One region of the Streptomyces sp. NPDC057854 genome, then DNA from elsewhere that is predicted to be linked to it. Evidence: riboswitches for the same ligand, from Rfam matches in the RefSeq annotation. Region 1 holds a riboswitch; the other holds the start of a gene.

Evidence for each region. A riboswitch is a leader RNA that binds a small molecule or an ion and turns the genes downstream of it on or off. The one in region 1 is predicted to bind S-adenosylmethionine.
Region 2: linked by a shared signal. The riboswitch ahead of thrC (threonine synthase) and the one ahead of ACFVQZ_RS16385 (aminotransferase class V-fold PLP-dependent enzyme) in region 1 are both predicted to bind S-adenosylmethionine.

The regions. Positions count from the first base shown of each region.
Region 1 is NZ_JBHVMF010000010.1:40,669-47,563, reverse strand. Features, by position in the region: partial or broken gene ACFVQZ_RS16390 (glycerate kinase) at 1-915, shown strand, start outside; gene ACFVQZ_RS16385 (aminotransferase class V-fold PLP-dependent enzyme) at 876-2,276, opposite strand; SAM riboswitch class IV at 2,481-2,597, opposite strand; gene trpD (anthranilate phosphoribosyltransferase) at 2,685-3,749, opposite strand; gene ACFVQZ_RS16375 (cytochrome bc complex cytochrome b subunit) at 3,879-5,504, opposite strand; gene ACFVQZ_RS16370 (Rieske (2Fe-2S) protein) at 5,501-6,553, opposite strand; gene ACFVQZ_RS16365 (c-type cytochrome) at 6,550-6,895, opposite strand, start outside.
Region 2 is NZ_JBHVMF010000003.1:108,599-115,493, forward strand. Features, by position in the region: gene ACFVQZ_RS06730 (NAD(P)-dependent oxidoreductase) at 1-540, opposite strand, end outside; gene ACFVQZ_RS06735 (helix-turn-helix domain-containing protein) at 638-1,012, shown strand; gene ACFVQZ_RS06740 (trehalose-6-phosphate synthase) at 1,018-2,391, opposite strand; gene ACFVQZ_RS06745 (hypothetical protein) at 2,476-2,865, opposite strand; gene ACFVQZ_RS06750 (glucosyl-3-phosphoglycerate synthase) at 2,904-3,845, opposite strand; SAM riboswitch class I at 3,967-4,109, shown strand; gene thrC (threonine synthase) at 4,127-5,437, shown strand; gene ACFVQZ_RS06760 (MoaD/ThiS family protein) at 5,461-5,739, shown strand; gene ACFVQZ_RS06765 (cold-shock protein) at 6,177-6,380, shown strand; gene groL (chaperonin GroEL) at 6,741-6,895, shown strand, end outside.

The DNA of each region.
Region 1 (6,895 bases):
TCTCGCTGGTGCCGGCCGACCGACGCGACCCGGGCGCCACCACCACGTACGGGGTGGGCGAGCTGATCCGGGCCGCGCTGGACGCCGGAGCCCGCCGGATCCTCGTCGGCTGCGGCGACTCCGGCACCTCGGACGGCGGAGCGGGTGCGCTCCAGGCCCTCGGCGCCCGGCTCCTGGACGCCGAGGGAGTCGAACTCCCGCTGGGTGGCGCCGCGTTGACGCGGCTCGCGCGGATCGACCCGGCCGGACTCGATCCCCGGCTCGCGGCCACCGAACTGCTGGTGGCCTGCAACCCGTACAACGTGCTCACCGGCGAGCGGGGCGTGGCCCGGGTCTTCGGCCCGCAGAAGGGCGCGGGCCCGGAGCGGGTCGAGGAGCTGGCCGCGGCCCTGGACCGCTGGGCCGGCCTGCTCGTACGGGACCTGGGCGCGCCCCCCGGGGTGGGTACGGCCCCGGGGTCCGGGGCCTCGGGCGGGCTCGGCGCGGGTCTGGCCGCGCTCGGCGCCCGGCTGCTGCCCCGGTTCGAGGTGCTGCTCGACCGGATCGACCTGGACGCCCGGCTGGCCCGCGCCGATCTGGTGATCACCGCGGAGGGCACCCTGGACGGGCAGACCGTGCGGGGCAAGATCCCGGCGGAGGTGGCCCGCCGGGCCAAGGCGCACGGGGTACCGGTGCTGGCGCTGGCCGGGACGCTGGGGCACGGCGCGCACGAGGTGCGGGCGGCCGGGGTCGACGCGTACGGCTCGATCCTGCCCGCACCGGTGGCCCTGCCCGAAGCCCTGGACCGGGGCGCCGAGTTCCTTGCGGACGCGGCCGAACGAGCCCTGCGGATGGTGCTGGTGGGGACCCGGCTGGCCGCCTGACCGGCCGGGCGGTCAGCCGCGGTCGGGGACGCAGCGGCCGTCCTCGGTGCGGTACGTCCACCGGGCGCCGTCGCGGACCAGCTCCTTCACCGCGCCGACGAACCGCTCGACGTGCTCGTCGGGCGTGCCGGCGCCGAAGCTGACGCGGATGGCGTTGAGCGACCTCTCCCCCGGGTTCGCCTCGGGCGCGCCGCACTCGCCCGGGTCCTGCGGGTCGGAGCCGAGCAGGGTGCGGACCAGCGGGTGGGCGCAGAAGAGGCCGTCGCGGACGCCGATGCCGTACTCGGCAGAGAGGGCGGCGGCGAAGTGCGAGCTGTTCCAGCCGTCGACGACGAAGGAGATGACGCCGACGCGCGGGGCGTCGTCGCCGAAGAGGGAGAGGACGCGGACCTCGGGGACGTCGGCGAGGCCGGCCCGGACGGTGTCGATGAGGTGCCGCTCGCGGGCGACCAGCGTGTCGAAGCCGGCCTCGGTGAGCGCCTTGCAGGCGGAGGCGATGGCGTAGACGCCGATGACGTTCGGCGATCCGGCCTCGTGCCGGGCCGCGGTGGTGTGCCACTCCACGTCCACGCCGCCGTCGATCCGGCGGGCCACGGTGCGGGAGGCGCCGCCGCCGGCCAGGTACGGCTCGGCGGCCTGGAGCCAGTCGGCGCGGCCGGCGAGGACGCCGGAGCCGAAGGGCGCGTACAGCTTGTGCCCGGAGAAGGCGACCCAGTCGACGTCGAGGTCCTTCACCGACACCGGGTGGTGGGGGGCGAGCTGAGCGGCGTCGAGGACGATCCGGGCGCCGTGCGCGTGGGCGGCGGCGGCCAGTTCGCGGACCGGCCACAGCTCGCCGGTGACGTTGGAGGCGCCGGTGACGCAGACCAGGGCGGGACCGTACGGGTCGCGGTCGGCGAGGGCGCGCTCCAGGGTCTCGACGGCCTGGGCCGGGGTGCGGGGCGCGTTGAGGTAGGTGACCCGGGCGTCCTGCCACGGCAGCAGGGAGGCGTGGTGCTCGGTCTCGAAGACGAAGACCTGGCAGTCGGCGGGGATCACCCGGGCGAGCAGGTTGAGCGAGTCGGTGGTGGAGCGGGTGAAGACGACCTGGTCGCCGTCGCGGCAGCCGAGGAACTCGGCGACGGTGGCGCGGCTCTGCTCGAACAGGTCGGTGGAGAGCTGGGAGAGGTAGCCGGCGCCGCGGTGGACGCTGCCGTAGTACGGGGCGTAGGCGGCGACGTCGTCCCAGACCCGCTGGAGGGCGGGGGCGCTGGCGGCGTAGTCGAGGGCGGCGTAGGCGACCTCGCCGCCGGTGACGAGCGGGACGGTGACGTCGCGGCCGAGGACCGGCAGCGGGCCGGTGCAGCAGGCGTCGGCGGACTCGGTGACGGAGGAGGCGGCGGCGGCGGTGGCGGTGTTCGGGCGTGCGGACATGGCGGTATCTCCCGGCAGGACAGGCGAGTGGCGTGAAGGGGCCCGCAGCAGGGCAGCGCGAAACGGCGTGCCGCGTACGGGTGTTGCCTCGACGTGCGGCACGAGAAGGGCCGTACGGAGGGGGAAAAGGGGCCGGAGGCCCTAGCGCATTCGCTTGCTCACGAGACCGCTCCCTCGAGGACCAGGACCCCAGGGATACGCAGGGGTCCGCGCTTGCCGAGGACCTTGCTGTCCACGGCCTGGTCTTCACCCGGGGCACCCCGCCACGGACGGAGGGTTGCCGGACAGCCAGCCGGGGCTTGAGGGCTGTCGCTCATGACCTGTCGCCGAACGTATGCCACCGCTCGCGGTCCGCGCAACCCCGTCCGCATTCCGGGACGGGGTTCTCACGGACCGCGCGGCGGGCGGTCAGGCGTTGCTGGCGGCGATCCAGCGGTCGAGGGCCGCGCGGGCGGCCCCGGAGTCGATGGACTCGGCGGCCCGCGCGATGCCGGCGCCCAGCCGCTCCGCGAGGGTGCCCTCGCCGGGCTCCACGGCGGTGAGCGCCGCCGCCGCGTTGAGCAGCACCGCGTCCCGTACCGGCCCGGTCTCGCCGGCGAGGAGCCGGCGGGCGACGTCGGCGTTGTACGAGGCGTCGGCGCCGCGCAGCGCCTCCAGGGGCGCGTAGCCGAGGCCCACGTCCTTCGGGTCGAAGACCTCCTCGCGGACGGCGCCGTCGCGGACCACCCAGACCCGGGAGGTGCCGGTGATGGTGAGTTCGTCGAGGCCGTCGTCGCCGCGGAAGACGAGCGCGGAGTTGCCGCGCTCGGCGAAGACGCCGGCGACGATCGGCGCCATCCGCGGGTCGGCGACGCCGACCGCCTGGGCCTTCACCCGGGCGGGGTTGGTGAGCGGGCCGAGCACGTTGAAGGTGGTGCGGATGCCGAGCTGGCCGCGGGCGGCGGCGACGTGCCGCAGCGAGGGGTGGAACCGCACCGCGAAGCACATGGTGATGCCGGCCTCCTCGGCGACCTGGGCCACCCGGGCGGGGGTGAGGTCCAGGTTGATGCCGAGCTTCTCCAGGACGTCCGAGGAGCCGGAGGCGGAGGACGCGGCCCGGTTGCCGTGCTTGACGACACGGGTGCCGGTGCCGGCGACGACGATCGACGCCATCGTGGAGATGTTGACGGTCTTGGCGCCGTCGCCGCCGGTGCCGACGATGTCGACGGCCGGGCCGGGCACCTCGATCGTGTTGGCGTGGGCGTACATCGTCCGGACGAGTCCGCTGATCTCCTCGACGGTCTCGCCCTTGGCGCGCAGCGCGACCATGAAACCGGCGATCTGGGCGTCGGTCGCCTCGCCGCTCATGATGAGGTCCATCGCCCAGGCGGTGTCGTCGGCGGAGAGGTCCTTCCCCTCCAGCAGGCCGTTCAGGAGGACGGGCCAGGAGCGGCCCGCCGTGGTCGGTCCTCCAGCGGGGGTCACAGCGCTCATGGCAGCTCCTGATGATCGTGCGGTGGATACGGGTCCAGCCTATCGATCCACGGGTACGGCAAAGAGCCCCGTCCATCGAATGGACGGGGCTCTCGCCGTGGCGACCTGCCTCAGGAGGTCAGGAGGGGATCAGTGGTGGCCGTGGCCGCTCTGGATCTCCTTGTACTCCTCGAGGGTGGGCTTGGCGACCTGGTTGTCGTCGCCGTAGTAGCCCTTGCTGAGCTTGACCCGCAGCTTCTCCATGGCGCCGACCTTGCGCTGGACGCCGTTCTCGTCGACGGCCGGCGGCAGCTCGGCGGGCGCGTACTGCTCGTGCGCGGTGAGCTTGTACAGCTCGCCCTGGCTGAGCGGCTCGTGGACCTCGACGAACTCACCGTGCGGCAGGCGCTTGATGATGCCGGACTCGCGCCCGTGCAGCACCTTGTCCTTGTCCCGGCGCTGGAGGCCGAGGCAGATCCGCTTGGTGACGATGAACGCGATGACCGGGCCGGCGAAGAAGAAGATCCGCACGAACCAGGTGATCGAGTTGATCGACAGGTGGAAGTGGGTGGCCCAGAGGTCGTTTCCACCACCGACGAGCATGATCATGTACGCGGTGATCCAGGCGACACCGAAGGCGGTGCGCGTCGGAGCGTTGCGCGGGCGCTGCGCGATGTGGTGCTCGCGCTTGTCGCCGGTGATCCAGGACTCGATGAACGGGTAGACCGCGATCGCGCCGAGGACCAGCGGGAAGAGCACCAGCGGGATGAACACGCCCAGGACCAGCGTGTGGCCCCAGAGGTTGATCTCCCAGCCCGGCATGACACGGATCAGACCCTCGGCGAAGCCCATGTACCAGTCGGGCTGGGCGCCGGTGGACACCTGGTCCGGGCGGTACGGGCCGAGCGCCCAGATCGGGTTGATCGAGGCGATCGCCGCGATGACCGTGATGACGCCGAAGACCAGGAAGAAGAAGCCTCCCGCCTTCGCCATGTACACGGGGAGCAGCGGCATGCCGACGACGTTCTTGTTCGTCCGGCCGGGGCCCTCGAAGTGCGTGTGCTTGTGGACGAACACCAGGATGAGGTGCGCGACCACCAGGCCCAGCATGATGCCGGGGAGCAGCAGCACGTGCGCCGAGTAGAACCGGGCCACGAAGTCGCCGCCGGGGAACTCGCCGCCGAAGAGGAACATCGACAGGTACGTGCCGACGATCGGCACGGACAGGATCGCGCCCTGCATGAAGCGGACACCGGTGCCGGAGAGCAGGTCGTCCGGGAGCGAGTAGCCGGTGAAACCGGTGAACATGCCCAGGAAGAACAGCAGGAAGCCGAACAGCCAGTTGATCTCACGCGGCTTGCGGAACGCGCCGGTGAAGAAGACGCGCATCATGTGCACGAACATGCCGGCGAGGAAGATCAGCGCCGCCCAGTGGTGGATCTGCCGGATCAGCAGACCACCGCGCACCTCGAACGAGATGTGCATGGTCGAGTTGAACGCCTCGGACATGAGCTGTCCCTGGAGCGGGACGTACGGTCCGGCGTACTCCACCTCGTTCATCGACGGGTGGAAGAACATCGTCAGGTAGACGCCCGTCAGGATGATGATGAGGAAGCTGTAGAGGCAGACCTCGCCCAGCATGAAGGACCAGTGGTCCGGGAAGATCTTCCGCATGTTGGCCTTGGCCAGCGTGTAGATCCCCAGGCGGCCGTCGGCCCAGTCGGCGATCCGCTCTCCGGCGGGCGCCTTCTTCTGCGTGTTGGTCACAGTGCTCATCCGCGCTCCCAGAATGCGGGACCGACGGGCTCGTCGAAGTCGCCGTGCGCTTCGAGGAAGCCCTTGTCGTTCACGCCGATCCGCAGCTGCGGGAGGGCGTGACCGGCCGGGCCGAAGATGACTCGGGCGCCGTCGGACAGGTCGAAGGTGGACTGGTGGCACGGGCAGAGCACGTGGTGCGTCTGCTGCTCGTACAGCGAGATCGGGCAGCCGACGTGGGTGCAGATCTTCGAGAAGGCGACGATGCCCTCGTGCGACCACTCGAGCTCGCGCTTGTCCTTGATGTCCTCCGGCTGGATCCGGACGATCATCAGGGCGGCCTTGGCGATCTCGGTCTGGAAGTTGTGGTCGTGCTCCGAGAGGCCCTCGGGCATCGCGAAGGTCAGCGAACCGACGGCGACGTCCTCGGGACGCAGCGGCTCGTGCGTGTTCATGTTGATGAGCAGCTTGCCCTTGGCCCACAGCGTGCTGCGGAGCTTCTTCTCGGGCAGCGGACCCATGTCACGCAGCAGCACCACGCCGGAGAGCGGCACCAGGGCCAGCGCGCCGAACAGGGTGTTGCGGATGAGCTTGCGGCGGCCGAAGCCGGACTCGGCGGCACCGGCCGCGAAGTCCGCCATGACCTTCGCCTTGACCTCGGGCGACGCCTCCATCGGGTGGCGCTCGTCCGCGACCTCGACGTCGGACATCAGGGTGCGGGCCCAGTGGACCGCGCCCGCGCCGATGAAGAAGAGGGCGAGGCCGAGGGTCCAGCCCAGCGCGAAGTTGAGCGCGGACACGTGGCCGAACGGCCAGATGTACACGATCTTGTCGACCGGGAAGATCACGTACGAGGCGATGAAGCCGACGGTGGCCAGCATCGACAGCACGAACATGAACGCGACGGCGCGCTCGGAGCGCCGGGCGGCCTTCTCGTCGATGTCCTGGACGCGCGGCTTGTGGGGCGGAAGGCCCGGGTCGGCGAACGGGTTGTCCGCGACCTTCACCGCGCCGTGCGCGGTGTCCTGCCCTGCCGGCAGGTTCTCTTCTGGAATCTCTTGGGTACTCATGACTTCTTGGCCTTAGCGGTGTGGGCCGCGACCCAGATGGCAACTGCGATCAGCGCACCCAGACCGAAGATCCAGGCGAACAGGCCCTCGGAGACGGGGCCGAGGCCACCGAGCGAGAGGCCGCCCGGGCTGGCGGTCTTCTCGCCGTTGACGGCCTGGACGTACGCGATGATGTCCTTCTTCTCCTGCTCCGGCATGGTCGTGTCCGGGAAGGAGGGCATGTTCTGCGGGCCGGTCTGCATGGCCTCGTAGAGGTGCTTCGGGCTGACGCCCTCAAGGGTCGGGGCGTACTTGCCGTGCGTCAGCGCGCCGCCCTCGCCGGTGAAGTTGTGGCACTGCGCG
Region 2 (6,895 bases), on a different contig from region 1:
GGCGCTGAGCAGGGCCACGTCGTGGAGGGCCGCGTGGCCCGGGTCGGTGCCGACGAACCGGGTGCCGAGGGGGACGGCGAGGGTGGCCTCGTGGGTCTCGAAGAGGTCCCGGGCGCCGCTGTAGAAGGCGTAGCCGCCGGCCTGCGGGACGCCGACCATCGGCGGGACGGCCATGATGCCGCCGTCCACGTAGCGGGCGCCGCGGGCGGTGGCCCAGGTGGCGCGGGCGCGGGCCTCGGCGGGGGTCGTGGTCGTGAGGTTGACGACGTCCTTGCCGGTGAGGTCGGCGGTGTCGAGGGCGGCCCCGACCGAGGCGTCGTCCAGCAGGCAGACGATCACCAGGCCGTTCGCCGCGATCGCGTCGGCGGCGGTGGCGGCGACCGTCGCGCCCTCCGCGGCGAGCGGTTCGGCGCGGGCGGCGGTGCGGTTCCAGACGGTGAGGGGGTGGCCGGCGGCGAGCCAGGCGTGGGCGAGGGCGGTGCCCATGGCACCGAGGCCGAGGAGGGTGACGGGGGTCTTGGCGTGCGCGGTCGCTGTCATGTCCCCAAGGCTCTGCCAGGGCCGCGGGCCGCTCAAGTACGCACTTGGGAGTGGGTGGTTACCCTGAGGTGAGCGAGCAGGTCAGGAGGGTGGACGGATGGCGACGGTGAACCGGCCCGAGGACGACGACGGGCACGTCTGCGGCATCGACACCGCCATGGAGGTCATCGGCGGCAAGTGGAAGGTGCTCATCCTGTGGGCGCTCCACGAGGGTCCCGAGCGGCGCTTCGGCGAGCTGCGGCGGATGGTGCCGGGCATCACGGAGAAGGTCCTGGCCTCGCACCTGCGGGAGATGGAGGCGGACGGGATCGTCCGCCGCGTCTCGTACGACGAGGTGCCGCCGCGCGTCGAGTACGGCCTCACCAAGGACGGCCTCCGCCTCAACGACGCCCTGGAACCGCTCGCGGCCTGGGGCCGGGAGCGGCGGGAGGCGTCCGGCGGGCAGGGGCAGGACTCCGGGCAGGGCGGTTAGGGCGGTCAGGACGGTTTGCGGAGGGCGTCCAGCTGGTCGAGGAACCAGCGCCGCGGCGGCAGGGCCGTGGCCGCCTCCGCGAGCCGGGCGGTGCGCGCGGCCCGCTCGTCCGGCGGCATCGTCAGCGCCCGGTGCAGCGCCTCGGCGGTGCCGGAGACGTCGTACGGGTTCACCGTGAGCGCGTGCTCGCGCAGCTCCCGGTAGGCGCCGGCGCCCCGCGACAGGACCAGGGCGCAGCCGGCGTCGGAGACCACCGGTATCTCCTTCGCGACCAGGTTCATGCCGTCGCGGACCGGGTTCACCAGGGCCACGTCGGCGAGGCGGTACGCGGCGAGGGAGCGGGTGAAGTCGTCCTCGACGGAGACCAGGACCGGCTGCCAGTCGGCGGTGCCGAACTCGGCGTTGATCTCCTCGGCCAGCTCCACGACGGACGCGGTGTACGCGCGGTACGACTCCAGGTCCTGCCGGGAGGGGTACGCGGACGCCAGGTGGACGACCTCGCCGCGCCACTCGGGGTGCGCGGTGAGCAGTTCGCGGTACGCGAGCAGGCCGCGCAGGATGTTCTTGGACAGTTCGGTGCGGTCGACGCGGACGATCGTCTTCCGGCCGCCGGTCTCCTCGCGGAGGCGGGCCAGCCGCTCGTCGACCTGGGGGCGGTGGGCGAGGGCCCGCAGGTCGTCGCCGTCGACGCCGAGCGCGTACACCCGGATCCGGGTGCCGTCCGTGCCGGACCCGCCCAGCCGGGCGCAGCAGGCGCGGAAGTGCTCCGCCCACTCCTCCGTGTGGAAGCCGAGCTCGTCGGCGCCCAGCATGCCCCGCAGCAGCTCCTCGACGATGTCGTCCGGCACCATCGCCAGGTACTCCGCCGACGCCCACGGGGTGTGCGTGAAGTGGCCGATCCTGAGGTCGGGGCGGAGCGCGCGGAGCATCCCGGGGACCAGTGCCAGGTGGTAGTCCTGCACCAGGACCGCCGCGCCGTCGCCGGCCTCGGCGGCCAGCGCCTCCGCGAACGCGCGGTTGTAGGCGCGGTACGCCTCCCAGCGGCGGCGGAACTCCGCGTCGAAGACGGGCTCGCGCGGGATGTCGTACAGGTGGTGGTGGAGGAACCAGAGCGTCGCGTTCGCCACGCCGTTGTACGCGTCGGCGTACACCTCCGGGTCGATGTCCAGCATCCGCACCCCGGGCTCCGCGACGCCGCGCCGGACGGCCTCGCGGTCGCCGTCGCCGAGCGCCGCGCAGACCCAGAGGCTGTCCTCGGAGTCCACGGCGCTGAGCCCGGAGACGAGGCCGCCCCCGCCCCGGCGGGAGGAGAGCGTGCCGTCGTCTCCGAGCGTGTACGAGACGGGCCCGCGGTTGGATGCGACGAGTACGGAAACCATGTGGCGAACCTAGCCCGTCCCGGAAACGCTCAAACGTACGTATACGAGACGCGCCGATCCGGCCACGGAGCGTCGCGCCGCAGGTCAGTCGCCCCGGCCGCGCATCGCCGCCCTGGCGACCAGGCCCGTGCCCGCGAGGACGACCGCCAGCGCGCCGAGCAGCCACAGCCGCTCCCCGCCGCGGCCGGTCGCGGCCATCGGCGCGGGGGGCGAGGGTGCCGGGGCCGGCGCGGACGGCGCCGGGGCCGGCCGCACCGTGCGCGGGCTCGCCGTCCCGGTGACCCGCGGCTCCGGCACCGGCACCGGGAACGCGAGCCCGGCGGGGGCGTCGGACTCCTTCTGGTACCGCTGCCCGAAGGGTTCGACGACGACGTCGGCGGCGGCGGCCGGTCCGGCCGCCGCGAGCGGGAGGGCGGTCGCGGCGAGGAGGCCGGCCGCGAGCACCCGGACGGCGTGAGATCGTACGAAGCGCATAAAAGGGCAATGTAGGCAAAACCGACGATCTGCGGACGTTACGCCACGCGGCGGTGCGCGTACTCCGCGATCTCGGCCATCGGCGGGCGCTCCTCCGTGTCCACCGCGTACGTCCGCGGCTCGAAACCGTGCGCGCCGCGCTCGAACTGGGTGAGCACCGGGCGGACGAGGTGGCCGCGCGAGAGCCGCAGCTGCGCCGTGCGGTAGATCGCCGCCGCCATCCGGCCGAGCGCCTGCCCGTCCTGGTGCCGGTGCTTGCGCACGCCCACGTCGACCTGCGCGAGCGCGTCGAGGCCCACCGTGTGCAGCGCGTCCACCAGCAGGCCCAGCTCCACTCCGTAACCGACGGGGAAGGGGAGCCGTTCCAGCAGCGAGCGGCGCGCCGCGTACTCGCCGCCCAGCGGCTGGACGAAGCCGGCCAGCCGCGGCCAGTGCAGATTCAGCAGCGGGCGCGCCACCAGCTCCGTCACCCGGCCGCCCTGACCAGGGGTGTCGCCGAACGGGCGGTCGTACATGGCCTTCACGAAGTCCACGTCGGGGTCGGTGAGCAGCGGTCCGACGATCCCCGTGACGAAGTCCGCCGAGAAGTCCCGCAGGTCCGCGTCCACGAAGCAGACCACGTCCCCGCTCGTCACCATCAGTGACCGCCACAGGACCTCGCCCTTGCCGGGGACGGCCGGTATCCCGGGGAGGATCGCGTCCCGCGCGACGACCCGCGCCCCGGCCGCCGCCGCGACCTCGGCCGTGCGGTCGGTGGAGCCCGAGTCGACCACCACCAGCTCGTCGACCAGCGGCACCGCCTCGGTCATCAGCTCGCGCCGGATCACGCGGACGATGTCCCCGACGGTCGCCTCCTCGTTCAGCGCGGGCAGCACCACACTGACCGTCGTCCCGCGCTTGGCGGCGAGCACCCGTTCCAGGGGGCGGTCGGACACGGACCAGGACCGCCGGGTCAGCCAGCGCTCCACTTCTTCCAGCAACGTGATCTCCATCTCGCGGATCGGACGACCGTCTCCACCTTCGAAGCCTTCGGTTACAGTCTTGAACAACGCGGAGGCCCGGTGCATGTCGGGGTCCCGCCCGCGTCTCACAATCGAATACCGCTCATCCAGAGGGGCAGAGGGATACGGCCCGTTGAAGCCCCGGCAACCCTCCAGTCGGTTTGTCTTGCGTCCGCGAGGCCCCCGGCTAGGGAAGGTGCCAAATCCGTCTCATGGCGAAATGCGCCATGAGGAAGATGAGGAGAAAGGGCCTCGCCTCCATGGCTGTACAGACCGTCGCACCCGCCAACGCCGCTGCCGACAACGCCGCCCCCGCCGTCGACCTCGGTCCCGCGTCCGGACTTTCCTGCCGCGAGTGCGGCGAGGTCTTCCCCCTCGGCCCGATCTTCGCCTGCGAGCTGTGTTTCGGCCCCCTCGAAGTGGCCTATGACCTGCCCACCGGCGACCCCGAGGAGCTGCGGAAGCGGATCGAGGCCGGACCCGCGAACATCTGGCGGTACGCGCCCCTGCTGCCCGTCCCCGCCGACGTCGCCGAGAAGCCGAACCTGAACCCCGGCTGGACCCCGCTCGTCAAGGCCGACAACCTCGCCCGCGAACTCGGCGTCGCCCCCGGCAAGCTGTTCGTCAAGGACGACTCCGGCAACCCGACCCACTCCTTCAAGGACCGGGTCGTCGCCCAGGCCCTGGAGGCCGCCCGCGCCTTCGGCTTCACCACCCTCTCCTGCTCCTCCACCGGCAACCTGGCCGGCGCCGTCGGCGCCGCCGCCGCCCGCGCCGGCTTCCGCTCCTGCGTCTTCATCCCGCACGACCTGGAGCAGGGCAAGGTCGTCATGGCCGGCGTCTACGGCGGTGACCTCGTCGCCATCGAGGGCAACTACGACGACGTCAACCGCTTCTGCTCGGAGCTCATCGGCGACCCGCTCGGCGAGGGCTGGGGCTTCGTCAACGTCAACCTCCGCCCGTACTACGGCGAGGGCTCCAAGACGCTCGCGTACGAGATCTGCGAGCAGCTCGGCTGGGTCATCCCCGACCAGCTCGTCATCCCGATCGCGTCCGGCTCCCAGCTGACGAAGATCGACAAGGGGCTCCAGGAGCTCATCAAGCTGGGCCTGGTCGAGGACAAGCCGTACAAGATCTTCGGCGCCCAGGCCGAGGGCTGCTCCCCGGTGTCCGCCGCCTTCAAGGCCGGCCACGACGTGGTCCGCCCGCAGAAGCCGAACACCATCGCCAAGTCCCTCGCCATCGGCAATCCGGCGGACGGCCCGTACGTCCTCGACATCGCCCGCCGCACCGGCGGCGCCGTGGAGGACGTCACCGACGAGCAGGTCGTGGACGCCATCAAGCTGCTCGCCCGGACCGAGGGCGTCTTCGCGGAGACGGCGGGCGGCGTGACCGTCGGCGTGACCCGCAAGCTCGTCGAGGCCGGCGTGATCGACCCGAACCTCACCACCGTCGTCCTCAACACCGGCGACGGGCTCAAGACCCTGGACGCCGTGGCCGACAGTTCTCAGGCGACCGCCACCATCCGCCCGAGCCTGGACGCGTTCCGCGACGCGGGCCTGGCCCACTGACTCAGAGAGGTACGACGACCGCCATGGCCGTGAACGTCCGCATCCCCACCATCCTCCGCACCTACACCGGCGGGCGGTCCGAGGTCCCCGCCGAGGGCGCGACCCTCGCCGAGGTCATCGCCGACCTGGAGAAGAACCACACCGGCATCGCCGCCCGCGTCCTGGACGACCAGGGCAAGCTGCGCCGCTTCGTGAACGTCTACGTGAACGACGACGACGTGCGCTTCGAGCAGGGCCTGGAGACCGCCACGCCGGACGGCGCGGGCGTCTCGATCATCCCGGCCGTCGCCGGCGGCTGCTGACCCCCGCCGCGGGCCGTTCGGCCGACCCCTTCGCCGTTACCCGGCGGTACTGAATTGCCCCCTCCGCGAGAGAAAGCGGAGGGGGCAATTCTGCATGGTTGAGCGCGGTAGAGTTGGGGAAGTCCCCTCCGCCGCTCATGCCGGACGCATATGAGTGCGGACCAGGACCTGACAAGAATGCGACAACAAGCGGCCGAAAAGCGCGCGCACTCTGCCCCTTATGTGCCCTTTGCCCGGCCCGACTTGCCCCGCAATTCGAGGATTTCTTCCCGATCCCCCTTTCCGCGCCCTTCAGAATTCCCGGTCGATTGCCCTGTTGCAGAGGGCAGTTGGACAGATACATTCAGCGGCGGTCGACGCGTTCCGGCGCAGGTTCTGACCCGGGTCCGCGAAGTGCGGGTCCGCTCAAGGGCCAGTACGTAATAGGGGAGTTAGGCATGGCTCAGGGCACCGTCAAGTGGTTCAACGCGGAGAAGGGCTACGGCTTCATCGCGGTCGACGGTGGTGCGGATGTTTTCGTCCACTACAGCGCCATCCAGATGGATGGGTACCGCAGCCTCGAAGAGGGCCAGCGAGTCGAGTTCGAGATCTCGCAGGGCCAGAAGGGTCCGCAGGCGGACATGGTCAAGGTCACCGCCTGAGGCACGGCGCGATCGGCCACCGGCGTCTCGTCGTCGAGGGGCCCGCATCCACCACGGATGCGGGCCCCTCGCGCGTTCCCGGACCGGTGCGGCGGGGCGGTCCGGGGGCGCGGCGGGCCCGCGCGGCGGGAGGGGGCGGCGTGGACCTGCCCGATCCACGAGAGTCGCTTGCACTCTCCTAGGGCGAGTGCTAATCATTGGCGTTAGCACTCGGAAGGTGAGAGTGCTACGAGGATCGAGCAGACGAGGCCGCCGACCCGGGTGGGGCAAGGAACCACGCGGAGCGCGGAGGCCGTCCGTCGCGGGCGTCGGCGCGTTCCTGGAGCGTTATCCACCCCATGTCCGGGAGGACCACTTCACATGGCCAAGATCATCGCGTTCGACGAGGAGGCCCGGCGCGGTCTCGAGCGCGGCATGAACCAGCTCGCTGACGCCGTCAAGGTCACCCTCGGCCCCAAGGGCCGCAACGTCGTCCTCGAGAAGAAGTGGGGCGCCCCCACGATCACCAACGATGG